DNA from 4 places in the Micromonospora sp. NPDC049645 genome. Region 4 is predicted to be linked to each of the others. Evidence: riboswitches for the same ligand, from Rfam matches in the RefSeq annotation. Region 4 holds a riboswitch; each other region holds the start of a gene.

Region 1 (4,300 bases), on a different contig from region 4:
GGGTGTGCGCGGGCGTCGCGGTCCTGGCCGTGTTCGCGGCACTCGCCCTGCCCTCGGCGCGTCGCCGCCACGAGCAGGCCGTCGCCGCCGGTGTCGATGACCTTCCGCCCGAGCCGGTCGAGCTGCACCTGCCCCACCGCCACTGAGGAGACGGCTGACAGCCGCCGAACACGCGCAGGCCGGGCCCATCCACTCCTGGTGGGCACGGCCTGCGTCGTTGGCGGTGCCTCAACCCGCTCGCGCAGTGCTGAACCGCAGTTGCCAGCGCCCGCCCTGGGCGGTGAGCCGGACGACCGCCAACGGCTCCACGTCCACCCGCCGGTAGGTCGCCGTCGGCAGATCGAGGGCATGGACCACCGCCACCCGGATCACCAGTGGGTGGGTGACCGCGACGATCCGTTGACCGACCCCGCGCTGGTCGTCCAACCAGCGACCCACCCGAGCCCGCACCGCACCGACGGACTCACCACCGTGCGGCGCGCAGTCCGGCGCGGACAGCCAGTCGTGCAATGCCCGTGGCTGCGTGACGGCTACCTCATCGAGCGACCGGCCGGCCCAGTCGCCGTAGTCGCAGTCGGCCAACGCCACCTCGACGCTCGGCAGCAGACCGAGGGCGTCCGCGGTCTGTCGGGCCGCTGCGGCCGGGCTGGACAGGCAGACGTCGTGCGCGCCGAGAGGTCCACGCCGCTCCGCGCCCGTGCGGGCGAGGGCGGCACGCCGGCCACCCTCGTCCAGGCTGTCGTCGCTCGTGCCGAAATGGGCCCGGCGCAGGGCGGTGGTGTGAGCGTGGGCGACCAGCTGGAGGCTGGTGCCGGTCACGTGCCCGGCAGCGCGGTGGCGGCCCGGCGACGCCGCTCGTGGTGCATCAGGGCCGCGAACAGCAGACCGATGCCCGTCCAGAGCACGACCTGCGTGCCGAGTGAGGCCAGCCGGAAGTTCCACAGCAGGGTCGCCGGAAAGTCGGCGGGGACCTCCTGAAAGGAGGGCATCACCACGTACGACACTGCCGTGACCAGCAGGAACCCACCCACCGCCGCAGCGGCGCGCAGCCACGGCGGCGCCTGGGCGCCGACCGACCGGTAGCCCAGCGTGCCGGCCCACACGGCCACCAGGCCGAGCACCACCATCAGCAGGTAGGTGACGGTCCGCTGGTTGATGGTGGCCGGATCGCCGACCGCCGGCGGGTTCGCCGGGTACTTGAGAAACGGCACGATCACCGCGCCGAGCAGCGCCGCGCCGGCCAGCAGCAGACCGGCCCGCCCGTCGTCGTCACCACGCCGCCGACGGGACAGCAGAACGTACGCCGTGGCCAGCAGGCCACCCATCGCGGCGCCGAACAGGCTGGTGGCCAGGAACAGGCCGCCACGCTGGCCGGTCCGACTGACCAGGGCGTCCTCGTGATCGTGCGCGCCGGCGGCGGGCTCGGCGTGCGTCGCCGCGTCCTCGATGGCGATGGCCGCCTCGACGTGCGGCTCACCGGCGACGTACGCGAACGCGCCGGCGAGCAGGCCGGCGATCAGGCCGGCGAGCAGCCCACGGACGAGGACGGCGACGAACGGGGGAGCGCTTGTGGTGTTCAGTGGCACGGGACACCGAGCAGGTGCCGACCGTCGTGCATCAGCTCGTGCAGGTACATCCCGCTGCGCGACACCGCACCCTGGTCGAAGGCGACGAGGTACGTCAGCAGGGCGAGCACGGCGACGGTCGCCAGGACGGTCCACAGCAGACGGGTGGTGCCAGCGGGGTGCACCACCGGCTGGCTGGAAGCGGAGCTAGACATGAATACACGAACCTCCCCAGGGATGACGCGTCCCCATCGCAAGGCTGCGGACGACCGAGCGTCCTGGCTCGCGGCCCCCATTGAGGTGGGAACCGCTCACAGTGGCGCGACCGCGCCGGAATCACACCGGCTTCCCTCGCGTCGCCGCAGATAGTGGGTCGACGGTATCGGTGCCGCCTCGGACGGTCAACCCTGGGTCCCGTACTCCGTGGGCGTCCGCCCGGCGCTGGGCCAGCCCCGCAGCTGCCGGCGGATTCGTCAGACCAAAGGGATGACCTGGGCGATGGCCGGCTTTGGCGGTGCCGTCGGCAGCGGAAAGTTCCCTCTCGACAACCGTGAATTCATGAAGATTCGATGCTTTGCCCGCGGCGGGCGCGCGTTCCTTGAGCTGCCACTGGCCTGTTACCGCTAACATGGTCAACCTGCGGGTTTGGCTCTGTGGGCCCGGGTCGACGTCGTCGGTCGGCCCGGTGCCGGGCGGGGTGTGGGGTGGACGTGAAGCGCCAGGACGGGGGTCCGGTGACGGCTGGCGGAGCCGCGCGACGAGCGGGGATCATCGACGCGCACCATCACCTCTGGGTCCGGGCGCGGCACCCGCAGCCCTGGATCGACCCGCACACCATGGCCGCGATCGACGACGACTTCACGCCCGTCGAACTCGCCCCGGCGGCCCGGGTCGCCGGGGTCACCCAGACGGTGGTCGTACAGTCCGTCGCGGTGCGGTCGGAGACGCCCGAGCTGCTCGGCGTCGCGGCTGACGATCCACTCATCGCCGGGGTCGTCGGCTGGGTCGACCTCACCGCCGACGAGGTCGGCCGTCGCCTCGACCGGCTGAGGGCGGCGCGCGGCGGGGAGCGGTTGGTCGGGATCCGCCACCTGGTGCAGTCCGAGCCCGACCCGACGTATCTCGACCGCCCCGACGTGCGGCGGGGCATCGCCGCCGTGGGGGCCGCTGGTCTCGCCTTCGACCTGCTGGTGCGCCCCCGTCAGCTGCCGGCGGCCATCCGGCTCGTCCGCGACCTCCCCGAGGTGCGGTTCGTTCTCGACCACCTCGGCAAGCCTCCGCTCGGGCGCGCCGACCTCGGCGACTGGCCCAGCGACCTCCGGGCGCTCGCGGCCGAGCCCAACACGACGGCGAAGCTCTCCGGTCTGGTGACCGAGGTGGACGGCGGGTTCTGGACGACGGCCGACCTGCGGCCCGCCGTCGAGCACGCGCTCGACGTGTTCGGCCCGGACCGGCTGATGTTCGGCTCGGACTGGCCGGTCTGCCTGCTCGCCACCTCGTACGTTCGCTGGGTCACCGTCCTGGATGGCCTGCTGGGGTCGTTGAGCGACCACGAGCGTGCGGCGATCTGGCGGCAGACCGCAGGCAGGGTGTACCGGCTGACCGCGTCGTGACGCCGCGAGGGCTTCCGACCTGATGACATAGCATGTTATCGATAACATGCGATGGGCTGCGGTGGGTGTTCGCTGGTCGGACGGATGCCGGGGCGTGCGCGGGTAACGATGACAAAACATGGTCGCAAGTCCTTGGCAACATACGTGAATGCGTGGCAAGGTAACGCCTGATCGTGGGAAACATCCGACCTATATCTGGTGGGCCGCGCGGGCACGACGCCGCCCTTCCCGTCGAGTGGGTCCGGTTGCTCGCAGGTGCTTGGCTCGTCGGCGGGTCCCCGTCGCGTGTCGGCGCCACGCTTGGGGAGGTCAGGTCCGACGATGAGTACCGTCGAGGCAACCGCCGGCACGCAACGCGGCGAACTCAGCGACTGGTTCCGGGAACGGATCTCCCATGCCGTCTCCGAGCTGACCGCCGCGACCGCGCTCGTCGTCCTGTTCATCGCGTTGACCTTCGCCAGTCCGTATTTCCTCACCGCGGACAACCTGTTCAACATCGGGGCGCAGACCGCGGTGATCGCCATCATCGCCACGGCGCAGACGATGGTCATCATCACCAAGGGCATCGACCTGTCGGTGGGGTCGGTCGCCGCGCTCGCCGGCGTCGTCGGAGCGATGGTCGTGCGTGACCTCGGCTTCCCGCTCTGGGCGGCCACGGTGGTCGCGATCGGCGTCGGCGCGTTGGCCGGGCTGCTGAACGGTCTGCTGGTGACCGTGGCCCGGATACCGCCGTTCATCGCGACGCTGGGAACGATGTCCGTGGGCCGCGGGCTCGTCTTCATCATCACCGGAGCGGTCGGCGTCTACGGACTGCCCCGATCCTTCCAACTGCTCGGCAACGGGGAGATCATCGGCATCCCGTTCGCCGTGGTGATCACCGTCCTCGTCGCCGTCGGGGTGGCCTTCCTGCTCTCCCAGACCCGTTTCGGTCAGTACACCTACGCGATGGGCTCCAATCTGGAGGCCGCCCGCCGCTCCGGCATCCGGGTCGGGCGTCACCTGACCGGGGTGTACGTGCTGGCCGGTGTGCTGGTCGGGCTGGGCGGGATGATCGCCGCCTCCCGGGTCAACTCCGGCCAGCCGAACTACGGGATCTCGCTGGAGCTCGACGTCATCGCGGCC
Region 2 (4,300 bases), on a different contig from region 4:
CTCGGCGATGTCGTCGCCCTGGGTCCGCATGGCGCTGGTGCCCCAGACCGTCAACCCCACCGAGCGGGGGTACGTCCCGGTGTCGGCGAGGTGCCGGGCCAGCAGCGAGTCGGCGAGGGCCACCCCGACGTCCCAGGCGTTGCGGCTGGGGATGGCCTTCGGGTCGACGGAGTAGAAGTTGCGGCCGGTGGGCAGCACGTTGACCAAACCCCGGGTGGGTGAGCCGGACGGGCCGGGCGGCACGAACCGCCCGTCCAGCGCCCCGAGCGTGTGGGTCAGCTCGTCGGTGGTCCGGTCCAGCCGGGGCACCAGCTCGGTGGCGGCGAAGTGCAGCACCGCGGCGACGTCCGGGATCGGCTGGCCGGTCACCTCCGCGACCACCGCGTCGACCGCGTCCACGGCCCAGTCCAGGGTCTCCATGCCGACGACCAACCGCCGGGCGACGGCCTCGATGAGGTCGATCGCGTCGGCGGCGGTGCCGGCCGGACCGTCCGCCACGTCGGTCAACGCCGTGGGCAGCGTCAGACGCTGACCCGGCGCCGCGAGCAGTTCCTGCTCGTCGAGCCCGTAGGCGACGGCGAGGGCCTGCCGCAGGCCGGGCAGGGCGCGGGCGCCACCCCAGATCTGCGGGGCGCGCAGCACCGCGAGGACCAGGTTGACCCGGGGCTCACCGGTGGGCGCGTCGGCGAGGATGTGCAGACCGTCGCGGATCTGCACGTCCTTGACCTCGCAGAGGTACCCGTCGAGGTGCAGCACGAAGTCGTCGAAGTCGTCCGCGTCGGGCATCGCCTCGGCGTGCAGGTCGTGGTGCAACTCGGCCGCGCGCACCAGGTCCCAAATCTGGGCCCGCACGGTGGGCACCTTGGCCGGGTCGAGCGCCTGCACGGTGGCGTACTCGTCCAGCAGCTGCTCCAGTTTGGCCAGGTCGCCGTAGGTCTCGGCGCGGGCCATCGGCGGGACCAGGTGGTCGATGACCACTGCGTGCGCCCGCCGCTTGGCCTGGGTGCCCTCACCGGGGTCGTTGACGATGAACGGGTAGACCAGCGGCAGGTCGCCGAGGACCGCGTCGGGCGCGCAGTCGGCGGCCAGGCCGAGACCCTTGCCGGGCAGCCACTCCAGGGTGCCGTGCTTGCCCAGGTGCACCACGGCGTCCGCGCCGAAGCCGCCGTCCGCGACGGGAGCGCTCAACCAGCGGTACGCGGCCAGGTAGTGATGGCTGGGCGGCAGGTCCGGGTCGTGGTAGATGGCGATCGGGTTCTCCCCGAAACCGCGGGGTGGCTGGATCAGCAGCACCACGTTGCCGAAGCGCAGCCCGGCGAGCACGATGTCCCCGCCGTCGGTGTACAGCTCGCCGGGCGGTTCACCCCAGTGCTGCCGCATCCGCTCGCGCAGCTCGGCCGGGATCTGGTCGAACCAGCGCCGGTACGTCTGCCCCGGTATCCGGGCCTCGGCCGCGGCCAACTGCTCCGGGGTGAGCCACTCCACATCGTGACCACCGGCGGCGATCAGCGCGTGGATCAGCGCGTCCCCGTCGGCGGGTGGCGGCGCGTCGCCCAGGTCGTAGCCCTCCTCGGCCAGCGCGGCGAACAACCGGACCGCCGAGACCGGGGTGTCCAACCCCACGGCGTTGCCGACCCGGGAGTGCTTGGTCGGGTACGAGCTGAGCACCACGGCGATCCGCTTGTCGGGGTTGGGCACATACCGCAGCCGGGCGTGGCGCACCGCGATCCCGGCGACCCGGGCGGCCCGCTCGGGGTCGGCGGCGTAGATCGAGAGGCCGTCCGCGTCGATCTGCTTGAACGAGAACGGCACGGTGATGATCCGGCCGTCGAACTCGGGGATGGCCACCTGCATCGCCGCGTCCAACGGGGACAGTCCGGCGTCGCTGTCGGCCCACTGCGCGCGGGTGCTGGTCAGGCAGAGCGCCTGGATGATCGGCACCTCCAGGGCGGCCAGGGCGCCGACGTCCCAGGCGTCCTCGTCGCCGCCCCCGGAGGCGTCCGCGGCGACCGCGCCGCCGGCCGCGAGCACGGTGACCAGCAGGGCGTCGCAGCGGCTGAAGAGTTCGAGCGGGCCGGCGTGGCCGGTCAGCCCCCGCAGCGAGCCGCAGAAGATCGGCAGGGGGTTGCCGCCGGCCGCCCGTACCGCCTCGGCCAGCACGTCGACGAACCCGGTGTTACCGGCGAGGGCGTGCGCCCGGTAGAACACGATCCCCACGGTGGGCTGATCCGGATTCGTGACGTGCTCACCGTGCAGGCCGTACGCCGGGGTGGCTGAGGGCGGGGCGAAGCCCTCGCCGGTGAGCAGCACCGTGTCGGAGAGGAAACGGGCCAGCTGCCCGAGGTTATCCGGCCCACCCTCCACCAGGTACGCGAGCGCCTGGGTGACGACCCCGGACGGCACGGTGGAGATGGCCATCAGCTCGGCGTCGGGCAGCGCCTCGCCGCCGAGCACGACCGTCGGCACACCGGCGGCGAGCACCGCGTCGAGACCGTCGGGCCACGCCTGCCGACCGCCGAGCAGGCGTACGACGACGAGGGCGACCCCGTCGAGCAGGGCCGGCACCTCGTCGGCGGCGACCCGTGCGGGGTTGGCCAACCGGTAGTCGGCGTCGCTGGCGCGGGCCGCCAGCAGGTCGGTGTCGGCGGTGGAGAGCAGCAGAATGCGCACGGCAGGCTCCGGAAAGTGACGCCCCGAACCCTCACGGGTGACCGGAACGATGCGGGTGGGTAATGCGTCAGCCGGTACGACGGCCCGGGTGGACGACACACCGACGCGGGCGTCGGGGTCGGTCAGCGGCGGGCGCCCGGCTCAGTGGTGCCGGTGGCCGGTGTCCTCGGAGCGCACTGCCTGGAGCGCAAAACGACGATGTTCGTCGATGAATGAGACGCCGTGCGTCATCGGGTCCTCCTCGGGTGTCCACGCCCTGGGGTACGTCCCGACGGCCGAAGTATCCTGGCTTCCGGATCGACGCTCTCCCCCGGCCTTCCAACCGCAGACACACGGCCGTGACTCACGAGGGGGGATCGCTCCCCGGTGACAGTGGCGGGACCGCGTCGGAATTGCACCGACTTCCTTCACTGCCGTCAGGCCGCGAATGCTGCCACATCGGCGCGCCGCCGGTCAACGCAGGCCCCGGCGTCACCTACCCGCGATCACGAGATTGACCTGCGGAAATATCGGCGCGCAAGGGTTGTCTCATCGCCCCGACGGCAGGGCTCCGCCCTGGGTTACTCCTCAAGGCGTCGCGGCCGGCGGGTCAGTGACAGCCAGCCGAGGAAGCGCGCGTGCAGCACGGCAAGGTCGGGGCGACCGCCGAGTTCGTACAAGTCGTGGATGGCCTCGTTCATGCAGGACGTCAGGTACAGGGCCAGCGCCAGCGAGTGGCCGTAGAACTCGGCGACGAGATCGAGTTGCGCGCGGGAGCACGGCCACGCGGCGGCGCAGTTGCGGCACAACCAGGCGGGACGCATGGGTAGGTGCGGTCGGGACCGAAGACTCACACCATGAGCCTGCTCACCGCAACCGCCGCTATCCATCACAGGCCGTGATCCCTCGACGGATGACTTTCTTCCGCTCCCCGGATGACCTCCCGCTGCGGCCATCCGGTCAGTGGATAAGCTGGCCCTCACACTTGAGCGGGAAGGGAGCCATCCGTGAGCGTCCGGACAACTGCCGCGCTTACCATCTCCGACCTGCTGTGGGACCGCACCGACATGCTCGACGCCTTGGCCGCCCGCGATGTCGCGCAGGTATTCCGCCTCGTCCAGCGAGCCACCCACGTCAGCCAAACCACCCTGGGTGTCGCCACCGGGCTCAGCCAGGCGCAGGTCAGCGAAATCACCAGCGGTGCTCGCCGGGTCAGCAGCATCGACGTCCTCGCCCGCATCTGCACCGGCCTGTCCATGCCACGCCACGCCCGGATGACGTTCCTGCTCGGCGAACGCGACCAGACACCGACCGAACGGGACGCCAGTGGCCCGCAGGTCACGAAGGTTCTGCGGGACAGGCGCGCCGATGTCACCGCGATCTATTCCAGCCGGTCAGCTTTCGTGGCGGACCTGCCGCCGCACGTCCTCTTCGACCATGCCACGGACATCCGGGCGTCCGGCCTGTCGCTCAACCTCATTTGTCAGCAGTACGCCGACAACCACCTCCTGAAGCTCCTCGCCGCCGGCACCCGCCTCCGGTGCCTGTTCCTCGATCCCGCCGGTGCGGCAATCAGGCGGCAGGAGCGTGAGGACGACTACCCGGACGGACAACTCAGCGCGCTCACCGAACTCAACATCCAGAACCTGAC
Region 3 (4,300 bases), on a different contig from region 4:
TTACGACGGATCGATGGGATGTTCTCGATGGCGGCGAAGGCCGCGAAGCGCTCCGTCTCGTCGGGCACGTACGTGTCGAGCAGGTTGAGATAGAACTGGACGTGCACGGCCTCCTCGAACAGCTGCCGGGACAGGTAGAGGCGACCCTCGGGGCTGTTGACGTGCTGGTAGAGATTGAGCACCAGGTTGTTGGCGACGATCGTGTCGCCGGTGGCGAAGAACGCCACCAGGCGGCTGACCAGGTGCCGTTCGGCCGGCGACAGCTTGTCCAGGTCGGCGAGGTCGGCGTGCAGGTCGACCTCCTCGACCGTCCAGGTGTTGCGGATCGCGTCGCGGAACCGGTCGAAGAAGTGCGGGTAACGCATCGGACGGAGGGTGAGGTCCATCCCGGGGTCGAGCAGCATGTGCGCGGTCCTCGTGTCGGAGGTGTGGGTGTCGGCGGCGGGGTCGGCGGCGGGCGTCACTGGCAGGCCTCGCACGACTCGGGGTTCTCCAGCGAGCAGGCCAGCGCCTCCGCGTCGACAACGACGGGCGCGACGGCGCTGACGGCGACGGGCGCGACGGCGCTGACGGTGGCCTGCTGGATCCGGGTGGCGGGGCGCGAGCGCAGGTAGTAGGTGGTCTTCAGCCCGGCCTTCCAGGCGTACAGGTACATCGAGGAGAGCTTGCCGATGGTGGGCGAGGCGAGGAACAGGTTCAGCGACTGGGACTGGTCGATGAACGGGGCGCGGGCGGCGGCCAGGTCGATCAGCGCCCGCTGCGGCAGCTCCCAGGCGGTGCGGAACAACTCGCGTACGCCGGCCGGCAGCTCCGCGATGTCCTGCACCGACCCCTCGGCCCGCTTGATCGCCGAGCGAATCCGCTCGGTCCACAGACCACGGGCCTTCAGCTCACGTACCAGCGCGGTGTTGACCTGGAGGAACTCCCCCGACAGGGTCTCGCGCTTGAACAGGTTGGACACCTGCGGCTCGATGCACTCGTAGCACCCGGCGATCGAGGCGATGGTCGCGGTCGGCGCGACCGCCACCAGCAGGGAGTTGCGCAGCCCGTACGCCTCGACCCGCTCACGCAGCGCGTCCCACCGCGCGGTCTGCGTACCCTCGACACCCCACAGGTCGGGTTGCAGCTGGCCCCGCGCGGCCCGGGTCTGCGGGTACGCCGGGTGTGCCCCGAAGTCGCGAGCCAGGTCGGCGGAGGTCTCCAGCGCGGTCAGGTACAGCTCCTCGCTGATCCGGGTGGACAGCTCCCGGGCGGCTGGCGAGTCGAACGGCAGCCGCAGCGCGAAGAAGACGTCCTGGAGCCCCATCAGCCCGAGCCCGACCGGCCGCCAGCGGGGGTTGCTCGCCGCCGCCTGCGCGGTCGGGTAGTAGTTGATGTCGATGACCCGGTCGAGGAAGGTCACCGCCGTCCGCACCGTGGCGCGCAGCCGCTCCCAGTCGACTCCCCCGTCGGTGAGGTGGGCGGCGAGGTTCACCGAACCGAGGTTGCACACGGCGGTCTCGGCGTCGCTGGACACCTCGATGATCTCGGTGCAGAGGTTGGACAGGTGCACCACGTTGCCCGGCTCGGCGGTCTGGTTGCAGAGCCGGTTGGCGGCGTCCTTGAAGGTCATCCACCCGTTGCCGGTCTGGGCGAGGGTCCGCATCATCTTCCCGTACAGCTCCCGGGCCGGGACCTGCCGCACGTAGCGACCCTGCGCCTCGGCCTCCCGGTACGCGGCGTCGAACCGCTCCCCCCACAGGTCGGGTAGTTCGGGCACCGCGTGCGGGTCGAACAGCGACCACATCTCGTCGGCCTCGACCCGGCGCATGAACTCGTCCGGAATCCAGTTGGCCAGGTTGAGGTTGTGGGTGCGCCGGGCGTCCTCGCCGGTGTTGTCCCGCAGTTGCAGGAACTCCTCGATGTCCGGGTGCCACGGCTCCAGGTAGACGCAGGCCGCGCCCTTGCGCCGGCCGCCCTGGTTGACCGCGGCGACGCTCGCGTCCAGCGTCCGCAGCCACGGCACGATCCCGTTGGACTGCCCGTTGGTGCCCCGGATCAGCGCCCCCCGGGAGCGCACCCGGGAGTAGGCGATGCCGATGCCGCCGGCGAACTTGGACAGGTTGGCGACCTGGGCGTACCGCGCATAGATCGAGTCCAGTTCGTCGCGCGGCGAGTCGACCAGGTAGCAGGACGACATCTGGGTGTGCCGGGTGCCGGAGTTGAACAAGGTCGGTGAGCTGGGCAGGTAGGCGAGGCTGGACATCAGCCGGTAGAAGTCGACCGCCTCGTCCGCCGTCCGGGACAGACCGCAGGCCACCCGCAGCAGCCAGTACTGCGGAGTTTCCAGCACCAGTCGGCTGGTGGGGTGGCGCAGCAGGTAGCGGTCGTACACCGTGCGCAGGCCGAAGTACTCGAACCGGCGGTCGCCGTCCGGGTCGACGGCGGCGTCGAGCGTCGCGGCGTGTGCGGCGACGAACGCGGCGGTGTCGTCGCCGATCAGACCCTCGGCGTGACCGACCCGGATCGCCGTGCTGAACGAGGTGGTGCCCTGTCGACGTACCTCCTTGTCGACGTAGCCGGCCAGCAGCCGCGCGGCGAGGCGCGAGTACTGGGGCTCCTCCCCGATCATCTCGGCCGCGGTCTGGATGGACAGCCGGTCCAGCTCGGCCGTCGTCGCGCCGTCGTACAGGCCGCTGATCGTGCGGGTGGCCACCCGCATCGGGTCGACATCGGTCAGGTCGTCGGCCCACCGCTCGACCGCCCGGACGATCTTGTTCACGTCCACGGGTTCGGTGTCGCCGTCGCGCTTGCGGACCTGCATCGGCGTGCGCCGCAGGGCCGCGTCGCCGCTGGTCGGGACTACCTCGGTGACTGTCACCACTCGCTCCTCGGAGTTCGAGACCTGGTGGTCCGGACGCGAGGGGACAGACACCGGCGGACGCCACGCCAGCCAGGCGTGGGTCCAGGTGGCGTCGGCCGTCCCACGCGGCTTCGGACCGCCGCCCACCCGGGTGCGGGTACGCGGCGCGCTGGCAGGTCTTCGGACTCGTGGGCACGACCGGGGTCGCCGGTCTCCTACTGGCCGTCGCTTCCCAGGCCGAGGGGTGGCCCAGTGCTGATGACGGCGGTCGTTCCCACTCACCGCTGCGGGACAGTCCCGGATTTCCACCGGGTTCCCTGTTGCCTCGACCGCGCCGGATGAGCGGCCGAACCAGCTGCGCTCGACACCATATATAGGGACGCAGCCGTTGTCACACCCCACATGTCGGTCTCGGGCGTGTCGGCGGTCGGTTGGTGATGACGATCACCCGAGCCATCGACCCGGCGCGACCCGACCGCGGCCGGGCCGCGGAGACGGGCTTCCCGGCCGGTTTGGACAGTGGACAGAGATGTGACGTATCGAGGTGGCAGCACCGCATACCGGACGCATATGCCACCGTCAATGCTCTCTTACTCGCGTAGAACATCTAATCTTCGGCGACCTCGTTCCCGCGCACTCGGCCGGTCAATTGCCACCACGGCCGGCAAGGCGGATTACCCCGGTGCCAGAAACATCATATGACTATGGGTCCGTGGTGATCGACATCGTTGACGGGCCGAAGCGGCCCTCCGTATACTCCCAGTGATCATCTGATCTTTGGTCGAGCCGGGCGAGGAGCGCATGCCGCAGATCACTGCTGTCACCGTGCAGGACGTCCGCTTCCCCACCTCCCTGACCGCCGACGGCTCCGACGCGATGAACAAGGACGGCGACTACTCCGCGGCCTACGTCGTCCTGCACACCGACGGCGTCGACAGCGTGGGCGCGCCGCTGGAGGGCCACGGCCTGACCTTCACCATCGGTCGAGGCAACGACATCGTCGTGGCGGCGGCGGTCCACCAGGCACAGCGCCTCGTGGGCCTGGACGTGGCGACCATGGCGGCGGACATGGGCGCCCTCTACCGCCTGCTCACCTCCGACTCCCAACTGCGGTGGCTCGGCCCGGAGAAGGGCGTGGTCCACCTGTCGCTGGCGGCCGTGTTGAACGCGTCGTGGGACCTGGTCGCGCGGGCCGCCGACAAGCCGCTGTGGCGGCTGCTCGTCGACATGTCCCCGGAGCAACTCGTCGACATCGCGGACCTGCGCTACCTGTCCGACGCGCTCACCCGGGACGAGGCGCTGGCCATCCTGCGCGCCAAGGAGAGCACGAAGGCCGACCGACTCGCCGAGCTGGACCGGACCGGCTACCCCGCCTACACCACCTCGGCGGGCTGGCTCGGCTACGGCGACGACAAGCTGCGCCGGCTGTGCCAGGAGGCGGTGGACTCCGGCTACGGC
Region 4 (4,300 bases):
CTCCGGGCAGATCCACCCCAACCCCGGGTTCGAGCGCGGCACCACCGGCTGGACCGCCGGCCCCCGCATCGTCGTGTTGGGCGACACGACCCGGCCCGCACACACCGGCCGTGCGTACGCCACCTTCGCCGGGCTGGACGTGACGCGTAGCGACCTGCTGCGCACCACCGTCACCGTGCCCGCCAACTGCGACCTGACGGTCCGCTTCTGGGTCCGGACGACCACCAGCGAGACCAGCCGTGGCGACTACCTGAACGTCGGGCTGGCGGTCACCGGGATCCCCCCGAAGACGAGGTTCTCGCTGGCCTTCGACGGTGGGTCGCAGTGGCGGCAGTACGCCATGTCGACGGGGACGGCGACGACCGAGCGCACCGCCACGATCAGCTTCTTGGCCAGCGAGACGGCCGGCAACGGCGTCACGGCCTTCGACGTCGACGACGTGACCCACACGTTGAGTTGACGGGTCCGTCAGCTGTCGAACGACTGCGTCCAACCTCCAGCGACGCAGGTCGGTGGCGGCTCGCCTGCCTCGGCCGGCAGACGTGTCGCGGTCAGGTCCGGGCGTAGCGCGGCACGTACTCCTGGCCGCTGAGGGACTGGATGGTGGCCATCAGGGTGTCGGTGAGGCGGCGGACGTCCGCGGGCGCGTCGATCCGCACCGGGATCGCCGGCCCGAAGGTGATGCTGATCGGGTGGCGTCGGGGAAGGCGGGCACCGGGCGGACGTACGCGGTCGGTGCCGCGGATGCCGACCGGAATGATCGGGACGCCGGCCTGGTGGGCGAGGCGGACCGTGCCGGTGCGACCACGGTAGAGGCGGCCGTCGGGAGAACGCGTGCCCTCGGGGAAGATGGCGACCAGGCCGCCGGAGCGGAGTACGGGGATGGCGGCGTCGAACGCCGAGAGGACCGCGCGGCCGCCGCCCCGCTCGACCGGAATGGCGCCCAGGCCGGTGACCGCCCGCCGGGTGAGGTGACCGAGGGGCCCCGGAGAGCGGAAGTACTCGGCCTTGGCCCAGAAGGCGACGTGTCGGGGGGTCAGGATTCCGAGGAACAACTGGTCGGCGATCGACAGGTGGTTGGCGGCCAGGATCGCGCCTCCGGATTCGGGGAGGTGACCGAGGCCGGTGACGGTGGGACGCCAGGAGTGGCGGAGGTATCGGCCGATGGTGCGCTGGGCCACTGCGTACAGGGGTGGGGTCTCGGTCATGCGGCGGGTCCAAGGTGGGCGGTGAGGGTGGCGTCGAGGAGGACGTCGGGATCGGTGGCGCCGGTTGCGAGGGTGAGACTGCCCCAGTTCCACAGTTGGGCGAGGCCGTGCAGGTTGGCCCAGAGTGCTGCGGCGACGACCTCGGCTGGTGGCTCGGGCTCGGGCCGGGCCTGCGCGACCAGGTCGGTGAGGAGGCGGAACAGCGGCAGGCTGAGCTCGCGCAGTCCCAGGTGGCCGCTCTCCAGCAGGTCGTGGCGAAACATCAGCTCGTATCGGCCGCGGCGGGTGGCGGCGAAGTCGAGGTAAACCCGGGCGAGCGCGGCAAGCCGGGCGCGTGGGTGGTCGCCAGTCGTCCCGGTCAGGGTGGAGTTCGCCCGGGCGGCGAGGTCGGTGAAGCCGTCGCGGGCGATCGCCGACAGCAACTCCAGGTGGGTGGGAAAGTAGCGGCGCGGCGCGCCGTGCGAGACGCCGGCGTGTCGGGCGATCTCTCGCAGCGACACCCGGGACGGACCCTCGTTGTCGAGCAGTTCGCCACCGACCCGGATGAGGCGTTCGCGGAGACCCTCGTCAGCGTGCACAGACGCTGTCTACCAGAGGTGAGTAGACAACGTCTACCCTGCTGCTGCCGGTCGCCACGTCGTCCCGGGTTCGTCCGGGGCCGCTATGGTCTGCGGTGGCACAAACGTTGCGAGGTGCCCCGCGCGAGTGGGGAGAATCGGGAAGCCGGTGTGAATCCGGCACGGGCCCGCCGCGGTGACCGGGGAGCTGCCACCCACGCGTACCAGACGCAGCCACTGGCCCTGAGGGGCTGGGAAGGCGGGTGACCAGCGTAGATCCGGGAGTCCGAAGACCGGCCTCGCGTCATGGGCCCCGTGAGGGGCACGAGCGCAGCGGGAGCCTGCCTTGAACACCGGACTCTACGAGACCATCCACCGCCGCCGGGACGTACGGGCCCAGTTCACCGGGGCGCCGATCCCCGACGAGACGTTGCAGAGGATCCTCACGGCGGCGCACGCCGCGCCGAGCGTCGGTCTCTCCCAGCCCTGGGACTTCATCCTGGTCCGCGATCCGCAGCTGCGGCAGGAGTTCCACCGGCACGTGGAACAGGAGAGAGACACCTTCGCGGCCACCCTCGACGCCGCGGCGGCGGAGCGCTTCGCCCGGATCAAGATCGATGGTGTACGCGAGTCGACGGTGTCGGTCGTGGTCACCTACGACCCCGAGCGGGGCGGACCGGCCGTGCTCGGCCGTCACGCGATCGCCGACGCCGGCCTCTACTCGGTCTGTCTGGCGATCCAGAACCTGTGGCTGGCCGCGACCGCCGAGCAGCTCGGCGTTGGTTGGGTCTCGTTCTACCGGGAGCCGTTCCTACGCGACCTGCTCGCCATCCCGGCCAGCATCCGCCCCGTGGCGTGGCTCTGCGTCGGCCCGGTCACCCATCTGGAGCAGACGCCGGACCTGGAACGGCACGGCTGGCGCCAGCGACGCCCGCTGTCGTCGGTGATCCACCACGATCGGTGGACAACCGGGTGACCGGGTGACCGGGTGACTGGCGCGGCGCAGCCGGCGGACCGTACCCGTCGGCGGAGTTCAGTGGCCACGGAACGCCTCCTCAAGCCACCACGAGCCGCGCGCGGCGGACACCTTGGCGTCGACCACCATCGGCCGCGTCCGGGGTCCCGCGAGCCACGTGCGTAGCGGTCCGAGATCGTCCACGGTCCGCACGGTCACCCCGTCGCAGCCGTAACCACGGGCGATGGCGGCCAGGTCGGTCTCGGGGAAGGTGACCGTCTCCAACGGGTGCCCGTCCGGGCCGAAGTGGTGCACCTCGGCGCCGTACGCCGCGTCGTCGTAGATCACCACGAGCAGGGGTAGCGCCAGGCGGACGGCGGTGACCAGCTCGGTCGCGGACATGACGAAGCCACCGTCGCCGAGCGCGGCGACGGTGAGCCGGTCCGGCCGGGCCACCGCCGCGCCGAGCGCACTGGCCAGGCCGAGCCCGACCGACTGGAACGCCTGCGTGAAGCAGAATCCGGCCACGTCCGGCACGTCGAGCCACATCGACGGGTAGCCCATGAAGTTGCCGGAGTCGACCGCCACCGTCCGGTCGGGCGGCAGCAGGTCGTCCAATGCGGCGGAGAGCGTCCTCGGGTCGATTCTCGCCGGGGCGTCGGCCCGCGCCGGGGCGCTCTCGTCCCGGTACGGGACCGTCCGCCACCGGCCGTGGTCGCGGATCCGTTGCGCCAGCTCCGGCGTACGCCAGCCGCCGGCCCCGCCGCCCGCGGGCCCCCTGCGGGCGGCGGCGCCCAGTCGCGCGAGCACCTCCTCGGCGACCGCCGCCACCTCGCCGGTCACCGCCACGTCCACCGGGCGGTTCACCCCGAACGCGGCCGGGTCGCGGTCCACCTGGACGACGACGGCCGAGGGCGCAATCAGTTCCCCGTGCCGGGTGGTCCACATGTTCAGCGTGCTGCCCCACGCGACGACCAGGTCCGCCGCGCCGATCAACTCGGCCGCGAGGGGGGTGGCAAAGCCGCCGGCCACATCGAGGTTCCACGGATTCCCGGCGAACAGTCCCTTCGCCGCGGCCGAGACCGCGAGCAGCGCGCCGCACGCGTCGGCGAGCCGGGTCAACGGTTCCCGGGCCGCGCGGGCACCCCGACCCGCGATGAAGACCGGTCGCCGTGCCGCCCCAAGCGCGGCCAGCAACGGCTCGACCTGCGGGGCGACCTCCGGGGGCGGCGCGACCGGGAGGGCCGGGCCGGACCATGCTTCGGTCACGGCGTGCTGCACCTCCAGCGGCAGGCCCAGCACCACCGTCGCGCCCCGGGCGGCGGCCCGGTACGCCGCGTCAGCGTCCTCGGCCGCGTGCGTCGCGCGTACCCGATGGAAGTCGGCCCCGACCGACGCGGCGAGCGCCGGCAGGTCGATGAAGAAGTTCGACCGCGGCGCGGTCGCCTCCGGGGCCAGGAGCAGCATCGGGGTACGACTCTTCGCGGCCTCGGTGAGGCCGGTCAGCGCGTTGGTGACGCCCGGACCCTGGTGCACCGACAGCAGCCCCACCGTCCCGGAGGTGCGGGCGTACCCGTCGG

Evidence for each region. A riboswitch is a leader RNA that binds a small molecule or an ion and turns the genes downstream of it on or off. The one in region 4 is predicted to bind cobalamin.
Region 1: another riboswitch for cobalamin. It lies ahead of AB0J33_RS25845 (CbtB domain-containing protein); the one in region 4 lies ahead of bluB (5,6-dimethylbenzimidazole synthase).
Region 2: another riboswitch for cobalamin. It lies ahead of cobN (cobaltochelatase subunit CobN); the one in region 4 lies ahead of bluB (5,6-dimethylbenzimidazole synthase).
Region 3: another riboswitch for cobalamin. It lies ahead of AB0J33_RS25880 (ribonucleoside-diphosphate reductase subunit alpha); the one in region 4 lies ahead of bluB (5,6-dimethylbenzimidazole synthase).

Annotation. Positions count from the first base shown of each region.
Region 1 covers NZ_JBFAOI010000014.1:99,513-103,812, forward strand. The annotation lists gene AB0J33_RS25830 (MFS transporter) at 1-146, shown strand, start outside; gene AB0J33_RS25835 (histidine phosphatase family protein) at 229-819, opposite strand; gene AB0J33_RS25840 (CbtA family protein) at 816-1,586, opposite strand; gene AB0J33_RS25845 (CbtB domain-containing protein) at 1,577-1,780, opposite strand; cobalamin riboswitch at 1,815-1,967, opposite strand; gene AB0J33_RS25850 (amidohydrolase family protein) at 2,300-3,178, shown strand; gene AB0J33_RS25855 (ABC transporter permease) at 3,500-4,300, shown strand, end outside.
Region 2 covers NZ_JBFAOI010000005.1:259,018-263,317, reverse strand. The annotation lists gene cobN (cobaltochelatase subunit CobN) at 1-2,670, opposite strand, end outside; cobalamin riboswitch at 2,949-3,078, opposite strand; gene AB0J33_RS14820 (hypothetical protein) at 3,231-3,503, opposite strand; gene AB0J33_RS14815 (DUF5919 domain-containing protein) at 3,657-4,300, shown strand, end outside.
Region 3 covers NZ_JBFAOI010000014.1:107,472-111,771, reverse strand. The annotation lists gene AB0J33_RS25885 (ribonucleotide-diphosphate reductase subunit beta) at 1-404, opposite strand, end outside; gene AB0J33_RS25880 (ribonucleoside-diphosphate reductase subunit alpha) at 461-2,803, opposite strand; cobalamin riboswitch at 2,996-3,213, opposite strand; gene AB0J33_RS25875 (L-fuconate dehydratase) at 3,644-4,300, shown strand, end outside.
Region 4 covers NZ_JBFAOI010000010.1:36,671-40,970, forward strand. The annotation lists gene AB0J33_RS22015 (hypothetical protein) at 1-460, shown strand, start outside; gene AB0J33_RS22020 (lysophospholipid acyltransferase family protein) at 552-1,208, opposite strand; gene AB0J33_RS22025 (TetR/AcrR family transcriptional regulator) at 1,205-1,786, opposite strand; cobalamin riboswitch at 1,882-2,082, shown strand; gene bluB (5,6-dimethylbenzimidazole synthase) at 2,112-2,741, shown strand; gene AB0J33_RS22035 (thiamine pyrophosphate-binding protein) at 2,799-4,300, opposite strand, start outside.